Lichenihabitans psoromatis: one gene and its partner. The protein of the gene in region 1 interacts with the protein of each later gene in a pairwise test. Links are inferred from orthologs where the notes say so. Each region holds a gene or a part of one and is shown in the gene's direction. Other genes may lie near its edges. The genes, in order: dnaE and EY713_RS02300.

Region 1 (4,034 bases):
TTACGCCGCCGGACACCAGAGGAGCCGATATCCGGCTTGACATAGAACAAAACAAGAACATACTGTTTGAAAGCGGAGGAGAGACCCATGGTTCGTGCCTTGTTTGAAGACGTGATCGAGCTCGCATGCCTCGCCGCATTCCTGTCTGGCGTGGCGATCCTGGCGAACCCCGGAACCATGGCTTGGATATTTTGAGGGGGAGTTGATCCGGTGTCGGTCGATCAAGCGGCGATCGAGCGATGTTCGGCCTCCAAGCGCATGTCAGCTTTCTGTTGACGAGCCGGCCTAACGCTCGACGCGTCGCCGATCGGCGGTCAAAGTAGTGACCGGCGCCGCGGTGGCGGAACCGGGTTGCCTTTGAAGGATCATGTTTTGGTTGCGGATACGAACGAGCCTGGTTTCGTGCACCTTCATGTGCATTCGTCGTTTTCCTTGCGCGAAGGCGCGCTGACCATTGGCAAGCTCGCGAAGCTCGCGGCGCAGGATCGCATGCCGGCTCTGGCGATCACAGACAGCAATAACCTGTTCGGCGCGCTCGAGTTTTCTGAGAAATTATCCAAGGAAGGCATTCAGCCGATCGTCGGCCTTCAGATCGTCGTTGATTTCGGCGATGGAGCGGCCGTTGCAGGGCGCTTCGATGTGGCCAAGGCGGGTCGAGGCGCCATCGTCTTGCTCGGTGCCACTGAGGTCGGCTACGCCAATCTCATGCGGATCGCATCGCGGGCCTATCTCGATCCGACACCTGGCGAGCCGCCGCATGTGAGTTTCCAGCGCCTGTCGGAAAGCCATGCTGGCTTGATCGCGCTGACGGGTGGGCCCTCCGGTCCCATCGATCGGTTGTTCGCCGTCGATCGAGCCGATAATGCGGCACAGAGGCTCGATCGTCTCGTCAGCCTGTTCGGCGATGATCGTCTTTACGTGGAACTCCAGCGTCATTCTCTCGACGAGGAGCGACGGGTCGAGCCGCAACTCATCGATCTGGCTTATCGTCGGGACCTGCGCCTCGTCGCCACCAACGAGCCATTCTTCGCCACGCAGGCCGATCATGAGGCCCATGACGCGCTGATCTGCATCTCCGAAGGCGCCGTCCTCGGCACGCCAAATCGACGCCAATTGTCGGCGGAGCATCGGTTCAAGACGCGTGCTGAAATGCTGGCTCTCTTCGGCGACCTTCCGGAAGCCACCGCTCATACGGTGGAGATCGCGCAGCGCTGCTCCTACCGGCCGCGAACCCGGAAGCCGATCCTCCCGAACTTCACCGCGCTGAATGGCGAGCCGCTCGACGAAGTGGCGGCCCTCCGCCAGCAGGCCGAGCAGGGGCTCGATGCGCGGCTCGCCAGCCATGGCACCGCGCCCGGCATGAGCGAAGACGTCTACCGCCAGCGGCTTGCGTTTGAGCTCGACGTCATCATCAATATGAAGTTTCCGGGCTACTTTCTGATCGTCGCGGATTTCATCAAATGGGCGAAGGCGCATGACATTCCGGTCGGCCCGGGGCGCGGGTCGGGCGCAGGGTCGCTCGTGGCTTATGCGCTGACCGTTACCGACCTCGACCCCCTGCGCTTCGGGCTCTTGTTCGAGCGCTTTCTCAATCCCGAACGCATTTCGATGCCGGATTTCGACATCGACTTTTGCCAGAACCGGCGGGACGAGGTCATTGCCTATGTGCGGCAACGCTACGGGGTCGATCGCGTGGCGCAGATCATCACGTTCGGGTCGTTTTTGGCGCGGGGCGTGCTCCGCAACGTCGGGCGGGTGCTCGAAATGCCGCTCGGGCAGGTCGATAAGCTCGCTAAGCTGGTGCCGCAGAATCCGGCTAACCCGGTGACCTTGGCCCAGGCTGTCGAGAGCGAGCCGCGTCTGCAGGAAGCCGCCGAGACCGAACCGCGGGTGGAGCGTCTTTTGTCGATCTCGAAGACGCTGGAGGGGCTCTATTCCAATGCCTCGACCCATGCGGCCGGTATCGTGATCGGCGACCGCCCCCTCGATGAGCTCGTGCCGCTCTATCGCGACCCGAAGTCGGATATGCCGGCAACGCAGTTCAACATGAAATGGGTCGAGCCGGCCGGTCTGGTCAAATTCGACTTTCTGGGTTTGAAAACCCTGACGGTTCTGCAGACGGCCGTGACACTCATCGCCCAACGCGGCATCAAGGTCGATCTGTCGGCCATCCCGATCGACGACGTTAAAACCTATGCCATGCTCGGACGGGGCGAAACGGTCGGCGTGTTCCAGCTGGAAAGCGTCGGAATGCGAAAAGCCCTGGTCGACATGCGCGCTGATCGGTTCGAGGATCTGATCGCGCTCGTGGCCCTCTACCGGCCGGGTCCGATGGCCAATATTCCGGTCTATTGCGCCCGAAAGCTTGGCGAGGAAGTCGCCGAATATCCGCATCCAAAACTCGAGGCGGTGCTGAAGGAGACGCATGGCGTCATCATCTATCAGGAACAGGTGATGCAGGCCGCCCAGATGCTGTCGGGTTATTCGCTCGGCGAGGCCGATATGCTGCGCCGCGCGATGGGCAAGAAGATCAAGGCCGAGATGGACGCGCAGCGCGATCGCTTCGTGAGCGGTGCTGTCGAGCGCGGCGTCAAGACCGAAACGGCCAATACGATCTTCGATCTTCTGGCCAAATTTGCCGATTACGGCTTCAACAAAAGCCACGCCGCCGCCTATGCCTTGATCGCCTATCAAACTGCTTATCTGAAAGCCAATTATCCGGTCGAGTTTCTCGCCGCCTCAATGACGCTCGATAAAGCCAACACCGACAAGCTGTCAGAATTTCGCAACGAGGCGCGGCGGCTCGGCATCAAGGTCGAACCACCTTCGGTGAACCGGTCCGGTGTCGATTTCGACGTCACGCGGGACGATCCGCCCGCCATCGTCTACGCTTTGTCGGCCATCAAGGGCGCGGGGGAAGGGCAGATCGCCGCCATCGTCGCGGCGCGGGGGAGCAAACGCTTCAGCTCGCTCGCCGATTTTGCGTTGCGGCTGACCTCTCGCGACGTCAACAAAAAGGTGCTCGAGAGCCTTGCGGCCGCCGGCGCCTTCGATGAGTTCGAGACGGATCGGGCGCGCGTCTTTGCCGGAGTGGAACAAGTGCTCGGCATGGCGACGCGTGCGGGCGACGAGCGCCGCGCCGGCCAGAGTGCTTTATTCGGCGCCTCCGACGTCGAAAGCGCCTTCCGCTTACCGCTGGCCGATGCGTGGCCCGCAGCCGAGCGATTGCGCCGGGAGTTCGATGCGGTTGGATTCTTTCTGTCGGGTCATCCCCTCGACGACTACGAAGCCATTCTCAAGCGGCTCCGCATCCAGCGTTGGGCGGAGTTCTCGCGTGCCGTGAAGGGCGGTGCGACGAGCGCGCGCCTTGCCGCGACCGTGCTCGACCGGATGGAGCGCCGGACGAAATCCGGCAACAAGATCGGCATCGTCAATCTGTCGGACGCGTCGGGTCAATATGAAGCGATCATGTTCCAAGAGACCCTGAACGAGCATCGCGACCTGTTCGAAAAGGGATCCGCCGTGTTGATCACGGTGCAGGCTAGCGCTGAAGGCGACGAGGTGCGTTGCCGCATTCTCACGGCCGAGGGGCTCGATCAAGCGGCTCATCGAGCGCAGAAAGGGCTGCGTATCCACGTGCGGGATGTCGCGCCACTCGCCACGATTGCGAGCCGCCTCGATAAAAAGGGCGATGGCGAGGTCTCATTTGTCGTCATGATGGACGATGGCCTCCGTGAGGTGGAGGTCAAGCTGCCGGGCAAGTTCAGCCTGTCGCCCCTGATGGCTGGCGCCTTGAAGGCGGTGCCGGGCGTCGTCGCGGTCGAAAACGTATGACACAAGTGTCCGAAGACGATCTCATCGCGCGTTTCTTTGCGCCGCTGGCCGGGCCAGCCGCGCTGGAGTTACGCGACGATGCGGGGTTGCTGGGGGTGTCGGCCGGGCAGGAGCTCGTCCTCACCAAGGACGCGCTGGTGGCGGGTGTGCATTTTTTCGCCGATGATCCACCGGCTTCGATTGCCCGCAAGGCGCTTCGA
Region 2 (15,318 bases), 2.8 Mb from region 1 along the record:
CGACCAGGGTTATGCAGCCGTCGCTGCTTTGACGGCCTGTGCGGTCAAGGGGACCGCGATTCCGATTCCGTTAAAGACCGTCAAGCTAGAACGTTATTACTCGACCACGCTGCATCTGCTTGCGATGGTCGCCGCTCGTCAGAGGTCGCTTCCATGCGATTGGTAAAGGCTGCAGCCGTCATTCTCCTGTTCGGTATCGCGACCCCGGTTGCGGCCGGCGAACTTTTGCTGATCGACAAAGCGCAGACCTCCGTAACGGAAGCAGCCCCCAAATCCTCCACTGACGAGCCTCGCAGCAATGATCCGTCGCCCGGTGACGTGCCCCCACGGATTGAAGCCGAGCCCACGAAGACGGCTGCCCCCGCGAAGCCGGCCCGCGCGATCCTGTTCGGCGGCATCTACGATGCACCCGTGTTCAACCGGGCGAACGGCGGACCAACCGCGGCCCGCGTCGATGAGAGTGCGCTTCGCTATTACGCGTCGCAGAAGAACCACGCTCGCGTCGATGCCGAAATCCGTCGGCTCAAGACCCTCAATCCGGGTTGGAAGGTGCCGACCAACCTCTACACGGCCGACGCTGGCGGGAATGGCAAAAACGAACAGCCGCTTTGGGATCTGTTCGCCGCCGATAAGCTGACGCAGTTGCGCGCCGCCATTTCGCTGCGGATGCTTCAGGATAATGGCTGGCGCCCCTCTGCGGATCTGGCTGGAAAGATCGAGATCCGTGACGCGACCGACCGCTTGGTCCAGGCGTCCGACGCCAAGGCCTGGACCCGTGTTCTGGAGATCGCCAGCGCGACCCCATCGATGCTGATCTGCTCGGCCATCGACAATAACTGGCGCGTCGCGCAGGCCTTCTCTGAGACCGGCGCGATCGATCGGGCCTTCGAAGTCTATCAAGCGATCCTGTCCAGTTGCACCGATCGCGACGAGCGTCTCGCCACGGTCCGCAAGGCCGTCGCGATCTTGCCCGTTGCGAAGGTCGAGGATCTGATCGGCATGGGGACGGTGCTCGCGGATGGCTCGCATGAGTTCGACGCGGTTCGGGTCGATCTCGTGCGTGGGGCGCTGGGGAAATTCGCGAGCGGCGAGACGACCGACCAAGTGCCGCCCGATTCGGTGCGGCTGTTCGGCGACACCGCGACGGCCAGCAACAATGCCGCCGATGCGACGCTGCTGGGCTGGTATTTCTACAAGCTGAAAAAATGGGGTGACGCCGATCAGTGGTTCAAGCAGGGCCTCGCTTTGCTGCCCGACGACCCGAAGCTGCAAGAGGGCCATGTGCTCTCGCTTCGCAACCTTGGCCATTTGGACGAGGCGCAGAAGCTTGCCTATCAATGGCGGCAGAAATCGCCGGCGCTACGGGGTCTTTATCTTGGCTTCGAGGTCGCCCAACTGACGCGCGAAACGCCGCCGCCAACGATCTCGGCGGCTGATTTGGCCGAATTTACGACGGTTGTGACGACCGACCATATGGCCGATGGCGCGCAGGCGCTGGCCTGGTACAGCTACAATCGCAAGGATTGGCAAGCCGCCGTCACCTGGTTCAAATTAGCGGTCGATTGGACGATCGCGGCTCCCCCGGCCGCATCCGCCATGGCCGCAGCCGATGGATCGCCCGCCGGTACAGCCGCAATGTCGCCCGCGGCCCCCACGCCGCCTGCGGCCCCGACGCCGCCTGCGACTGGTCAGCCCATCGACAACGTCGATCCGAAAACAATCGCGGGTTATGCGCTGGCGCTGCGAAATCTCGGGCGCTTCGAAGAGGCCGAAACGATCGCATTCATGGCCTGCGATCGAAGTGCCGACGTCCGGCAGATCTTTATCGCGATCGCGATCACGCAACTCACCAAGCCGGGGCAGACCTTTTCGCCCGAGCGTCTCGATCGTTTCGCGCAGGTCATCAAGAAGGAGCAATCCCAGCAGGGCGCGTCCGCGCTAGGCTGGCATGCGCTCGGGGCCGACAATTTCGCCGATGCGATCGATTGGTTCAGCGCCTCCAACGTGTGGTCTCCGGACCATAAGGGCGACGTAAAAGCCAATGAAGGCTTAGCGCTGGCGTTCAAGGGGGCAGGGCGCTTCGAGGCTGCCGAAGACCTTGCTTACGACTGGATGCCAAAGTCGACCGACATGCGTGCCGTCTACCGCGACACGGTCGTGGTCGAACTGACGCGGGACGATCTCGCGGCCCACCTGTCCGAGGCGCGGCTGAATCGCTTCGCGGCCGTGGTCGATCGTGACAAGCTCGGCGGCGGCGCGCAGGCGCTGGGCTGGTATCGATTGCATCAAAACGGCTGCGGCTACGCGGTCGGGTGGTTCAACAAGGCGGTGGCGTGGTCGCCCGACAAGATGGGCGACGCCAAGGTCAACGAGGGGCTCGCCCAAGCGTTGCAGACGGTCGGCCACTACGCCGAGGCCGAGACGCTGACCTATGCCTGGAAGGATCGGGCGCCCGACATGAAGGCGCTGTTCGTCAAAATCGCGGTCGATGTTTTGACCCGCGATGCGCCGGTGATCGCAACGACGGAAGCGCGCCTGAGCCGCTATGCCGAGGTCATCACGTCCGAGAAGTCCGCCAACGGCGCCCAGGCTCTAGCTTGGCACCGCTACCGCGAGACCAACTGCGGTTACGGCGCGCAGTGGTTCGCGCTGGCGGCCCAATGGTCGCCAGACCGTCGCGGCGATGCCAAGATGAACGAAGGCTACGCATTGTCGCTGCGCCAAGTGGGGAAACTCGCGGCGGCCGAAGAGGTCCTCTACGGCTGGGCCGATCGTGTGCCGACCATGAAGAGCATCTACGTCGATGTGGTGGTGTCGGAACTCACGGGCGACAATCCGCCGATGCCGATGGACGACCCGCGCCTCGGCCGCTTCATCGGCGTCATCACGCCGATCCGAAGCGCGCTCGGCGCTCAGGCGATCGCCTGGTACCGCCACGCGCGCGCCGAGGATGCCGATGCGGTCAAATGGTTCAAGACCGCGCTCGATTGGTGGCCGCCGCTGACGCCCGAAGGCGAGCAAATCCGCGATCCGGTCGTCGATGACTACCAGCCCGTCACGGCCAAGCTCGCACTGGTGCTGCCGGATTACCGACGCACCCCACGCGCCTATGGTGGTCGGACGGCCGAGATCAGCCGCAAGGGCCGCTCCTATGTCGATACCTATACCGGCCTCGCCACGACATGGACCGGCTATGTGATGGCTTTGACCGCCATCGGCCGGACGGCTGAAGCGGAGCAGATTGCCTATGACTGGCGCGATCGCTGGCCAGCGATGCAGGACCTTTTCGTCAATCTCGCCGTCACGGCGCTGACGAAGACCAACCCCGTAGCGGATATCCCGCCCGATCGGCTCAAGCGTTACGCCGATATGTTCGAGATGGACCGGTCCAGCAAGGGCGCCCAGGCGCTTGGATGGTATAACTCGGCCAAGCAGAACTGGACCGAGGCTGCGGTCTGGTTCAAGTCGGCCCTCGACTGGCGCACCGGTACGGACCTGACAGCCACTGCCGATCTTAACGTGCAGGTCGGCTATGTGCTGGCGCTCCGCCATCTCAAGCGTTTCGACGAAGCCTTAGCGATCGCGGCGACTCTGCGTGGTTTGTCGCCCGCTATGGCATCGCTCTACCTCGACACCTCGCTCGATCAATTGAGCGGCGGTGGAGCCACCCCGGTGGCGGCGGATCGGCTGGCCGATTTGACGGGAGCCGTGACGTCGAGCCGCAACATGTCCGGGGCGACCTCGCTTGGGTATTATTTCTACGCTCAGAAAGATTTCCCGAACGCATTGACGTGGTTCCGCTTCGCCGTGACTTGGGCGACTGACGGCAAGGTCGATCCGAAAGCCGCCGAGGGGCTGACCTTGACGTATCGCGCGCTCGGGCGTGATCCCGATGCGCTGACGTTCGTGGCCGCGTGGCGGGAGCGGATTCCAAGCCTCGGCGAACAGGTGCCCGGTCTCGTGGCCGAGATGCTGTCGCAGAATGATTCCAGCGTGACATTGCCACCCGATCAGATGGCCAAGATCACCAGCCTGGTCGCTGCCGAGCGTTCGTCCGAGGGCGCGCGCGCGCTCGGCTGGAATGCCACGGCCCACAAGGATTGGAATGCGGCCGTCGAATGGTTCCGCGCCGCCACGACCTGGTCGCCCGACCACAAGGGCGACGTGAAGATCGCCGAAGGCTATGCGAGCGCGTTGCGAAATCTCGGCCGTTACGACGAGGCGCAGGCGGTGGCCTATGCCTGGTATAATGCCGCTGACGGCGCTGCCTTGAGAAGCCTCTATGTCGATACGGTGGCCGAGCGTCTGGCCCGCAGCAAGCCGCCGGTCGCGATGAGCACGGACGATTTGCAGAAGTTCGCGACCGCCGTGCTGACCATTCAATCGCCGAATGGCGCCCAGGCACTCGGGTGGTATTCCTATAATTCCGGACAGTTCAAACCGGCGTTGGCTTGGTTCACCAAGGCGCTGAGTTGGGAGCCGAGCGAGGGCGAAGCTCTCGGGCTGGCGATGTCGTATCGCCGTGCGGGCGATCTCGCGAATTTCGCGTCCACCATCGAAACCTACCGGACGCAATTTCCGCGTCTCGGTGAAGCGTTGAAGGGCGGGGGCGGCCGTGGCGCAAAGCCGCAAACGATGCAGCAGACAATGGCTCCCGCTGTGCCGACGACGATGGCCTCCACAATCTCGATCGATGCGCCGCCGCAAGTGCCTCAGGCCTCGCCTCAAGCCATGACGCAAATGACGGCGGAGGCGACGCCCGAAGCTCCGCAGGCGCGGTTGGTCATGCCGGTCCGCGAGGCGGCGCCGCGTGTCGCGAGTGGCGCGTCGCTGACGCAGCGGGCGAGCCGTGGCGGCGGGGGAGGTGGCGGCGCGGCCGCTTCGTTGCAGGCCAAGGACTACACGCGTTGCCTCGCCCAGATCGGCAATGGCGAGCGCGGCGGCCGGCTGCCCGGCAATCTGATGCAGATCAAAGGATGGTGCCTGCTCGGTCTCGATCGGCCAGAGGAAGCCGCCATCGCGTTCGGGCAGGCGCAAAACGGGCAGCAGGGCAAGCTCCGGGAGGATAGCGCTTACGGACAATCGTTGTCGCTGCTGCGAAGCGGCAAGACGGACGCAGCCGCACAGGTGGCCGGCGGAGCACCGCTCTCGGCGTCCCGGCGCAACGACATTGGAGTGCAGGTTCTGACCCAGCGGGTCTACACCAATTATGGGGCTCAACGCTGGGCCGACACGTTGGCGGCGCTGAACCAGCGAGCGGCTTACGCGCCGGAGACGCGCGACCTCCGGATGGCACGGGGCTGGTCTCTGTTTCACCTCGGCGACTACGACGGCGCCAAACAGATCTTCACACAGGCCAATAGCCAATTGTCCGACGCTCAATCGCAGCGGGCTCTAGCGGTTATCGACGGCACGATCGATCCCAGGCGGAAATATTGACAGTGCGGAACGCCACCATGACCAAACATGCTCTCGTTCTCGTCGCGACCCTGATGATGGCTGGCTGCGCCAATGCGCCCTATGGGACGCCGGGCTATCAGGCCAATTACCCGCTCGCGGGTCAGATCACGCAGGGGCGACCTTTGGCGATGTTGCCGGCGGGGGCAGGTCCGGTCCTGGCCGTGAATGAGACCCGCAAGCCGAATGCGATCCTGCAGGATATCGTGCTCGGCGGCTCGCAAGTGAACGGCGGCGAGAACAACATCGCGGTCACGGCCTTGATCCCGCCCGATCCGACCAAGGGCAATTTGACCGAAGGCGACGTCAAGATCCCGAAGCCGACCGACGTCGCGATCACGGATGAAATCGAGCCGCTGTTCCCCAACGTGCCGATGCATATCTCGCCGAACTTCGAGCAGAATCAGCAAGGTCCATTCGGCTATGCGATCGGGCACGGCCCCGCCGGCTCGACCTGCGTCTACGCTTGGCAGTGGATCGGGCCGGAGCATCCGATCAGCTTGCTCGAGGGTGCGACGGGGTTGCACCCTTACCCGATCTCGGTCCGCGTTCGTCTTTGCAAGCCGCATGCGTCAGAAGCGAGTCTTGTCGGCCTCGTGCGGGCACTCGTCGTCTATTCGCCGAGCGGAAGCTCGATCGCCATGGCGCCGATGCCGATGGCGATCCCGATGGGCGGAGATGCGCTGACGGCAGCCGGCGGGATGGCGGGCATGCCTGCTGCTGCCGCTCCAATGCCCTATTACTCGACGCCGCAGCCGCCGATGGCGCAAACCATGACCTATGCCTATCCCCAGCCCGTGCCGGTCTACGCGCCGGCTCCGCTTGCCGCGACGGGCTACACGCCGCTGGCCGCTCCGGTCTATTCCTACCCAGCCGGCGCGCCGATGATGACGTCGGCAGCCGAATCGAGCGACGATACGGAAGCCGCGCCGCCGCCGCGCCGGAGCCGTCATGTCTCGAGGCGACGCGTCGCTCGTCGCGCGCCTCTGACGGTTCATCGCACGGTCGTCCAACGTGAGGAGCCGACTCCCGTGATCGGCAATGCGATTCCGCTTCCGAGCGAGTTGACCACCTCGGTCGCGCCTCGTGCCATCGGCGGCGCGCCGCGCGTCATCGGCGCTGGAACGGTGTCGCCTTCCTCATCCCCTCTTGCGGCTCAGGATGGCGTACCACTGCCGCGTTGACGCCGTGCGCCGGACGCGCGACATGCTCCCCTGGCGCGGTGGAACGCAAGGCGAAACGTGAGCGGGTCGGTTCTCGAGGCGATTAAAACGCGGATAGCGGCGGGCCACCTCGAGCCCGACGCGGCGCAGCGGGACGCGGCCGCGGCGCTCGACGGTTTGTCGGCGACCCTTGTGGCGCAAACGCAAGCCGAGGGATCGATGCTGTCGCGCTTGTTCGGCAAGAAGCCGGATGCGCCGCGCGGGCTCTACATCTTCGGCGATGTCGGGCGCGGCAAGACCATGTTGATGGATCTCTTCTTCGACCTCGCGCCCGTGCCGCGCAAAAGGCGCGTCCATTTCCACGCCTTCATGGCTGAGGTCCATGCCCGCATTCACGCGTGGCGCCAGCGCAAGAAACGGGGCGAGGGGGCGGGTGACGATCCGATCGCACCGGTGGCCGACATGGTGGCTGGCGAGGCGCGGCTGCTGTGCTTCGACGAATTCGCCGTCACCGACATCGCGGACGCGATGATTCTGGGCCGCCTGTTCACGCGGTTGTTCGCGGCCGGCGTCACGGTCGTGGCGACCTCCAACGTCGATCCGGGCGATCTTTACAAGGACGGGCTGAACCGGGCCTTGTTTCTCCCCTTCATCGCGCTCTTGCAGGAGCGGATGGATGTGCTGCGGCTTGAAGCGAGGACCGACTTCCGCCTGCTGAAGCTGACGCGATCGAGCACCTATCTGGTGCCGGTCGATGCCGCGGCTCATAGCGCGTTGAGCCACATGTTTTTAGATTTGACGGGCACTGAGACGGGACAGCCAGGCGATCTGCCGCTGCTCGGCCGTCACCTCCACGTGCCGGAAGCGGCCGGTGGGGTGGCGCGCTTCAGCTTTGCGGATCTCTGCGAGCAACCGCTCGGGGCGGCCGATTTCCTGGCGATCGCGCAGGCTTTCCACACAGTCGTGATCGACGGCATCAGGATCATCGCCGCCAGTGAGCGCAACGTCGCCAAGCGCTTCATCACGCTGATCGACACCTTATACGATCGACACGTCAAGCTGCTGGCCTCCGCCGAAGCCGAGCCGCAGGATCTCTACGTCGCCGACGAGGGGCGCGAGGCCTTCGAGTTCGACCGCACGGTCTCGCGCCTGATCGAGATGCGATCGGACGACTATCTCGGCCTGCCGCACGGCAGCGCGACGTCGCCCGGTTCGGGCAATACGAGCGGGTTGGTCGAGACCTAATCCGGCCCGATCGTGAGGTCGGGTTCGAGCCGCGGCTTGAGGCGCAGCGGCAGGCCAGCCGTCACCAGCACCACATGATCGCAGACGCCGGCCATTGCTTGATTGAGCCGTCCCTGCGCGTCCCGGAACGCCCGGCCGAGCCTATTGTCGGGCACGATGCCAGAGCCGACCTCGTTCGACACGAAGATCACGGGCCCCCGGAGGCTCTGCACGCATTCGGCCAGATCGGCCGAGGCGCTTTCCACATCGCCGCCGCCCAGCATCACGTTGGTCAGCCACAATGTGAGACAGTCGACCAGAACCAATCGGCTCGGGCCTGCTTCGGCCCCGAGCGTCTCTCCCAGCCTCAGCGGCGCTTCGATGGTGCGCCAGCGCTCGTCTCGCTCGGCGCGGTGACGGTCGATGCGCTGCCGCATCTCACCATCGTCGTAGATCGTCGCGGTGGCGCAATAAACGAGGCGTCGCCCTGAGCGCTCGGCGAGCCGTTGGGCATATCCGCTCTTGCCTGAACGGGCGCCCCCAAGCACGAGGACGAAGCGAGCCGGTGAGGGCGTCTCGATCATGGATTTATGCCGTGTTCTGGAAGATGATCGCGGCCCGTATCGAACCGACGCGACGAGTTACCCGCCGATCATGAACCCGATTTTCGCCGATTCCGAAACCTCCGTCTTCGAAACCATGTCGCGATTGGCACGCGAGACCGGGGCCGTCAACCTCGGCCAGGGATTCCCCGACGACCCCGGTCCGCTCGACGTCCGCGAGACGGCTGCCGAGGCGCTGGTCAATGGCTGGAATCAATATCCGCCGATGCTCGGCCTTCCGGTTCTGCGCGAGGCGATCGCGGCGCATTACCGCCGGTTTCAGGGCCTCGATCTCGATCCCGAGCGCAACATCATGGTGACATCGGGCGCAACCGAGGCACTGGCGGGCGCGCTGCTGGCCCTGATCGAGCCGGGCGACGAGGTCGTGCTGTTTCAGCCGATGTACGATGCCTATCTGCCGCTCGTGCGCCGGGCCGGTGGCGTGCCCCGGTTCGTGACGCTCAAGCCGCCATTCTGGCGTTTCACCGAGAGCGATCTTGCCGACGCCTTTTCGCCGCGCACCAAGGTCGTGTTGTTCAACAATCCGTTGAACCCGACCGGAACGATGGTTGGCCGCGATCAACTCACCCTGTTGGCGCGGTTCTGCGTCGCTCACGACGTCATCGCGATCTGCGACGAGGTGTGGGAGCATGTGACGTTCGATGGCCTCTCACACCTGCCGCTGATGGCGATGCCGGGCATGGCGGACCGTACCGTCAAGATCGGTTCGGCCGGCAAGATCTTCTCGCTCACGGGCTGGAAGGTCGGCTTCGTGATGGCGGCCCCACACCTGCTCCGCGTGCTCGCCAAGGCGCATCAGTTCATCACCTTCACGACCCCGCCGAACCTCCAGGTCGCGGTGGCTTACGGGCTCGGCAAGTCAGACGAGTATTTCACCAAGATGCGGGCGGGCTTCGCGCGCAGCCGTGCCGTTTTCGCGACCGGGTTAACCGAGCGCGGCTTCACGGTTTTGCCGAGCCAAGCGACGTATTTTCTCTCCGTCGATCTCGGCGAAGGCCGGGACGATGTGGCATTTTGCGAGGCGCTGGTGCGCCAGCATGGCGTTGCCGCTATCCCGAACTCGGCTTTCTACGCGACCCATAAGGTGACCAGCACGGTGCGCTTCTGCTTCGCCAAACATGAGGCGACGTTACAAACGGCGCTGGATCGCCTGACGGGCGCGAGCGTCGCGTGAGGCAAGCGAATATCGCTGCCGCTCCCGCGCCCGCTTCGCCAGCAGGACCGTCGGATCACCATCGATCCCGAGCGCCGTCGCGTCGCGAATATCATGCCGGCTGAGGCCGATGTCGGCCAGTTCGCAATCGCTCATGCCGCCGAGTTGGTGCATCGCGCGACGCGCTGCCGCAACCCTCACGGGCCATGCCATCGCATAGCCGACGGCGCACCGGAAGGCGTGAAAAGCCTGGCCTGTACGTGTTTCTGTCGATCTGATCGTCTCGTCCATGACATCCTCCTTGATTGCAGGATCGCCAAACGCGCGGCATTCGTGTAGAGACAGAGCAGTACAATCCGATCAAACTGTCCAAGAGATCGGCCAGTACAGATGCTCGATAAAACCGATAGATTGTCAGCCGGCGCCACCCTCGTCGAAACGGTGATGGGCGCTATCGTGGCGCGGATCGATAGCCGCACCCTCACGCCGGGCGCCAAGCTACCCTCGATACGTGCTCTCGCCGCGAGCATGGACGTGTCGAAATCCACGGTGGTTGAGGCTTATGATCGGCTGATCGCAGCCGGAACGATCGTGTCTCGTCGCGGGTCGGGCTTCTTCGTGGCCGGGACCACGCGCCCGTTGTCGCTCGCGGCGATCGGGCCGCAACTCGACCGGGCGGTCGATCCGCTCTGGCTGACGCGGCAATCTCTACAGGCTGGCCCCACCGTGCTGAAACCGGGGTCGGGATGGTTGCCGTCCAGCCTGATGCCCGATGCGGCCGTGCAGAAAGCTTTGCGTCAGATGGCTCGGGAACATGCGTCGGCTCGGGTGCATTACGACACGCCATTGGGGTTCGCGCCGCTCCGCCAGCAGCTCGCCTGGCGGCTCGGCGAGCGCGGCGTCACGGCCGGTGCCGACCAGATCATGCTGACGGACTCGGCGTCGCATGCGCTCGATCTGTTGTGTCGTTTTCTCGTCGAACCGGGCGACACGGTGCTGGTCGACGACCCCTGCTATTTCAACTACCACGCCTTGCTGCGAGCCCACCGACTTCGCGTTGTCGGGGTGCCGTTCACACGCGACGGACCCGATGTCGAGGCCTTTGGCCGAGCCTTGCTCGATCACAAGCCTCGCTTCTACCTGACCAATTCCGGCCTTCACAATCCGACCGGCGCATCGCTGTCGCCCGCCACGGCGCATCGGGTCCTGAAACTCGCCGAGCATCACGGGACGATCGTGATCGAGGACGACATCTTCGCCGACTTCGAAGAGGAGCCATCGCCGCGCCTCGCAGGCTTCGACGGGCTCGACCGGGTCATTCAGGTCGGCAGCTTTTCGAAGACCATGTCGGCCGCCATCCGCTGCGGCTATATTGCGGTGCGCAGCGACTGGCTCGAGCCCCTGGTCGATCTCAAGCTTGCGATGACGCTCGGCAACGGACATCTCGCGGCGGTTCTGATGCATCGGTTGCTGACGGACGGCACCTACCATCGTCATATGGATGGGCTGCGGGCCAAGCTCGCGGCCGCGATGGGCGAGACTCTGCGGCGCGTGCGGGCCCTCGGCCTCACGCCCTTCATCGAACCCAAAGCCGGCGTCTTTCTTTGGGCCAGTCTGCCGAACGGCTTGAACGCCGCTGACATCGCGCGTTACGCGCTCGCGCGGGACGTGATCTTCGCGCCGGGCGACGTTTTCAGTGTGTCGGACGCGTCACGGAGCTACCTGCGATTCAACGTGGCGAATTGCGCGCATCCGCGCATCTTCGAGGTGCTGGACGAGGCTATGCGGCAACAATAACGCGCGAGCGCGGTCGAGCCGGATCAGCGGGCCGGGCGTTTGGTCAGGAACGGCGCCATGCCGCGCCGCGCGAGCTCGTCGGCTCGTTCGTTCATGTCGTGACCGGCGTGGCCTTTGACCCAGTGCCAGGCGATCGTGTGCGGCGTCGTCGCGGCATCGAGCCGTTGCCACAGTTCCACGTTCTTGACCGGCTTGCGGTCAGCCGTCTTCCAGCCATTGCGCTTCCAGCCGTTGATCCAGCCGGTCACGCCGCCACGCAAATATTGCGAATCGGTGTGCACGTCGATGTCGCAGGGCCGGCTCAGCGCCTCGAGCGCCGCGATGGCGGCCATCAATTCCATGCGGTTGTTGGTCGTGGCCGGATCACCGCCGCAGAGCTCTTTTTCGGTGTCGCCGAATTTCAGGATGGCGCCCCACCCGCCGGGGCCGGGGTTGCCCGAACAAGCTCCATCGGTCCAGACCGTCACTTTGCCGGTCATGACGTGAGCCCATAGGCGCGCGCATCCGCGACACCCTGATGGAATTTCAGCTTGTCGAGATATTCCAGCGGATTCTTCGGCTTGACGAGCGCGCCGGGCGGCACATTGAGCCAATCCACCAGCCTGGTCAGCATGAAGCGCAGCGCCGCACCGCGCGCCAGCACCGGCAACATGTCGATCTCGCGCGGCGTGAGAGGGCGGACGTTTGTATAACCCTCGATCAACGCTTCGGCTCGTGCCAGTTGAAACGCTCCGGCCGTGTCAAAGCACCACGCATTCACGCAGATCGCGAGATCATAGGCCAAGGCGTCCGTGCAGGCGAAGTAGAAGTCGATCAAGCCCGACAAGCGATCGTCGAGGAAAAAGACGTTGTCGGGAAAGAGATCCGCGTGGATCACCCCGGTCGGCAGGTCGGACGGCCACTGCGTTTCGAGAAAGGCAAGTTCCGTCGCGACATCGCGCGTCAACCCGGAGGCGACCTCATCGGCGCGGGGTCGTGCCGTCTCGAACAGGGTCGGCCATGTCGACACCGACAGCGCATTCGGACGACGCATCGCGAAATCCGCACCGGCCTTGTGCAAGCCCGCCAGCGCTCCCCCGAGCGCGGCGCAATGGTGCGGCTCCGGCGATTTAATCCAGATTCCATCGAGGAACGTCACGATCGCGGCCGGCCTGCCAGCCACTTCACCCAGGACCGACCCGGCCCTGTTGTAAACCGGCCGCGGGCAGGTGAGGCCGCGCTCCGCGAGATGGTCGAGAAGGCCGAGGAAGAACGGCAGGTCGTCGACGTTCACGCGCTTTTCGTACAGCGTTAGGATGAACCGCCCTGCGGTCGTCTGCAGCAGGAAGTTCGAGTTTTCGACGCCCTCGGCAATGCCTTTGAACGAGCGCAGATCCCCAAGATCGTAGGTGGCCAGGAACGAGCGGAGCGCGTCGGAGGTGACTTCGGTATAGACGGCCATCGTTACCCTGAACGGACGAGATCGGCCCGGCTTGCACGCGTCGCGATGCATGAGCCGGTCTACCGTAGACCCCTGTTACAGCATGTTGGCCGGAAGTGGAGCCGTTTTTCGGCCCGGCGACCTGCGACCCGAAGCGAAGGCAGGGGTGACGCACGACGGGTTACGCGAACAGGGCGGGGTGCCGGACCCGCAACGTCAGCAACAACGTCAGCAGGCGAATATCGGTCAATTGATTGGCATCGGCGAGGTCGGCCAACTCCGAAAGCGGGCGCTCCTCCACCGTGATATTCTCATTTTCGACCGCGAGACCACCGCCCTGGGCGATCCGGTCGGACGCCGCGTAGGGCGCGAGAAACATCGACATGCGTTCGGTCGAAATGCCGGCCATGGTCCAGATGGTGCCGAGCGGCTCGAGTGCGCTGAGCCGCACGCCGGCCTCCTCCATCGCTTCACGCCGGGCTGCGGTCTCGGCATCCTCGCCCTCGTCGATCAGCCCTGCCGGTGCTTCGATCAACAGCGTCGTCTCGCCCGCATAAATCACGGGCGCGCGCGGCAGGCGCACCACCAGCGCGACGCGGCGTTCGCGGTCATAGGGCAGCAAGGCGACGCCATTGCCGTGATCCTCGATGACGCGCTGGAAGCTATCGCCCGCGTCGCTTCGCATATGGGCCAGCAGCAGCCGCAGCCAGCCCTTGTAAGCGGTCTCGACCCGTTCGATCACGACCCGCATCGGCTGATCTCCCTGTTTTAAGCGGCCAGCGCTGCCTTGGCGGCGACCGCACCGGAGCGGAGCGAGCCTTCGATCGTGGCCGGGAGGCCGGTCGCGGTCCAGTCGCCTGCCAGAAACAGGTTCGTCAAATGCGTCACGGCGCCGGGGCGCAGCGCATCCTGCTCGGGGAGGGCCGCGAAGGTGGCGCGTTTCTCGCGGATGATCTGCCAAGGCGGCAGCGTCTCGGGCAAACCGGTGACCTTGGCGACCTCGAGCCATAAGAGGCGGGCCAGATCCTCCCGGGGCATCTCCAGCAATCGGTCAGCATCGCTCACGGTTACCGAAAGTCGGCCGGGAAAGCGGAACAGCCATTCGGCGGTCGCATTGATCATCCCCAGCATGCCGGGAAGCTCGGCCGGAGGCTCGATGAGGAAATGCGCATTGGCGATCGAACGGAACGCCGTCGGCACGCGGAGGCCTGGCAGCAGCAGCGCCGCGACGGGCGCCGGCACCGAAAGGATCACCTGATCGCCGGGCGAGAGCGTGATCGTCTCGTCGCCGAAATCGAGCGTCGTGACGCGTCCGTCGGCGGTGTCGATGCGTCGGAGCCGACGGTCGAACCCGACCGTTACGCCGCGCGCCGCGAGGGTCGTCAGGGCCGGATCGATGAAGGCTTCGCCGAGTCCGTCGGCGGCGATGAGAGGGCGGCAGGCCGCGCCGCCTCTGGCGAGGCTCTCGCGGATGACCGCACCGGCCAGCACGGCCGAGGAGGCGCGCGGTTCGGTGTTGAGGGCCGCGACGAGCAGGGGATGCCAGAGGCGATCGTAGAGCAGACCTTCGCAGCGCATCGTCTCGCCGATGGTGGCCTGACCCTTCGCCCGCATCAGCGACGCGAGGCCGAGGTAATCATACCAGCGCGTGCCGGGCACGCGGCGTGACGGCACGAAGATCCACCATGGTACCGGCCCGGCATTGGGCCGAACCTGCCACCGCTCGCCCGTCGCGAGATCGGCGAAGTCGAAGGCCGCACCGTCGGGTGCGGTCAGCTTGTCTTCGGCACCGATCGTCCGAACGTGCTGTTGCACCGCCTGGTTGCCGGACAGGACGAGGTGGTTGCCGTTGTCGATCGTCAACTTGAGGGTCGCGTCGTAATAGGACCGGCATCGCCCGCCCGCGTGGCGGGCCGCTTCATGCACGAGAATGTTGCGCGTCGCCGGCGCGATCGCGAGCGCGGCCGCGAGACCCGACAGACCGGCCCCGATCACATGGACGGTTGGCTTGCCGTCCTGCATCAAAACAATCCGTGCCGCGCCACGGTCATGATCAGGCGAAGCTTAGGCACACGGGCGCGGGGCCTCGGCGGTGAAAATCCTCTCGCTTCGAGCTTGTCGAGAATGATGCGATACACGGCCGCCATGATCCGAGGTGCCTTGGTGGCAGCGCGGGGCTGGCCCGCCATGATGGCTTCGGCGGCTGTAAAATGGTCGCGCGCGCGCGCCAAAAGCGGCGCGCAGACCACGCCGAGCCGGGGGTCAGCTGCCACGCTTGCTGGATCGGAGGAGCGGATGCCGGCCGCATCGAGCAGCTCACGCGGCAAATAGAGCCGGTTCATCTCCGCATCCTCGTCGATGTCACGCAGGATGTTGGTGAATTGCAGAGCACGGCCCAGATGATGCGAGAGGCGGATACCCGGCTCCCGCGGCAGGCCGAAAATGCGAACCGACAATCGGCCGACCGCACTCGCGACCCGG

What was found.
Region 2: the proteins of dnaE (region 1) and EY713_RS02300 interact in binary tests that used the Escherichia coli proteins (3 or more experiments, as listed by UniProt). The link is inferred for Lichenihabitans psoromatis from one-to-one orthologs.

The regions. Positions count from the first base shown.
Region 1 is NZ_CP036515.1:3,295,613-3,299,646, forward strand. It holds dnaE (DNA polymerase III subunit alpha), read left to right. Parts: upstream 1-372; coding sequence 373-3,834; downstream 3,835-4,034. Other genes in the region: thiL (thiamine-phosphate kinase), read left to right, coding at 3,831-4,034. UniProt on the Escherichia coli protein: DNA polymerase III is a complex, multichain enzyme responsible for most of the replicative synthesis in bacteria. This DNA polymerase also exhibits 3' to 5' exonuclease activity. The alpha chain is the DNA polymerase catalytic subunit.
Region 2 is NZ_CP036515.1:476,027-491,344, reverse strand. Bases 7,640-10,569 are described here. They hold EY713_RS02300 (aminotransferase), read left to right. Parts: upstream 7,640-8,498; coding sequence 8,499-9,641; downstream 9,642-10,569. Other genes in these bases: EY713_RS02290 (aminotransferase-like domain-containing protein), read left to right, coding at 10,011-10,569; EY713_RS02295 (YjiS-like domain-containing protein), read right to left, coding at 9,597-9,911; cobU (bifunctional adenosylcobinamide kinase/adenosylcobinamide-phosphate guanylyltransferase), read right to left, coding at 7,862-8,428; zapE (cell division protein ZapE), read left to right, coding at 7,640-7,865. Also shown: EY713_RS02325 (family 8 glycosyl hydrolase), read left to right, coding at 1-166; EY713_RS02320 (tetratricopeptide repeat protein), read left to right, coding at 154-5,439; cellulose biosynthesis protein BcsN, read left to right, coding at 5,457-6,641; more of zapE, read left to right, coding at 6,699-7,639; more of EY713_RS02290, read left to right, coding at 10,570-11,417; rnhA (ribonuclease HI), read right to left, coding at 11,441-11,896; EY713_RS02280 (homoserine kinase), read right to left, coding at 11,893-12,858; EY713_RS02275 (NUDIX domain-containing protein), read right to left, coding at 13,019-13,588; hydroxysqualene dehydroxylase HpnE, read right to left, coding at 13,606-14,859; presqualene diphosphate synthase HpnD, read right to left, coding at 14,859-15,318. UniProt on the Escherichia coli protein: Shows aminotransferase activity with methionine and histidine as substrates, and to a lesser extent also with phenylalanine.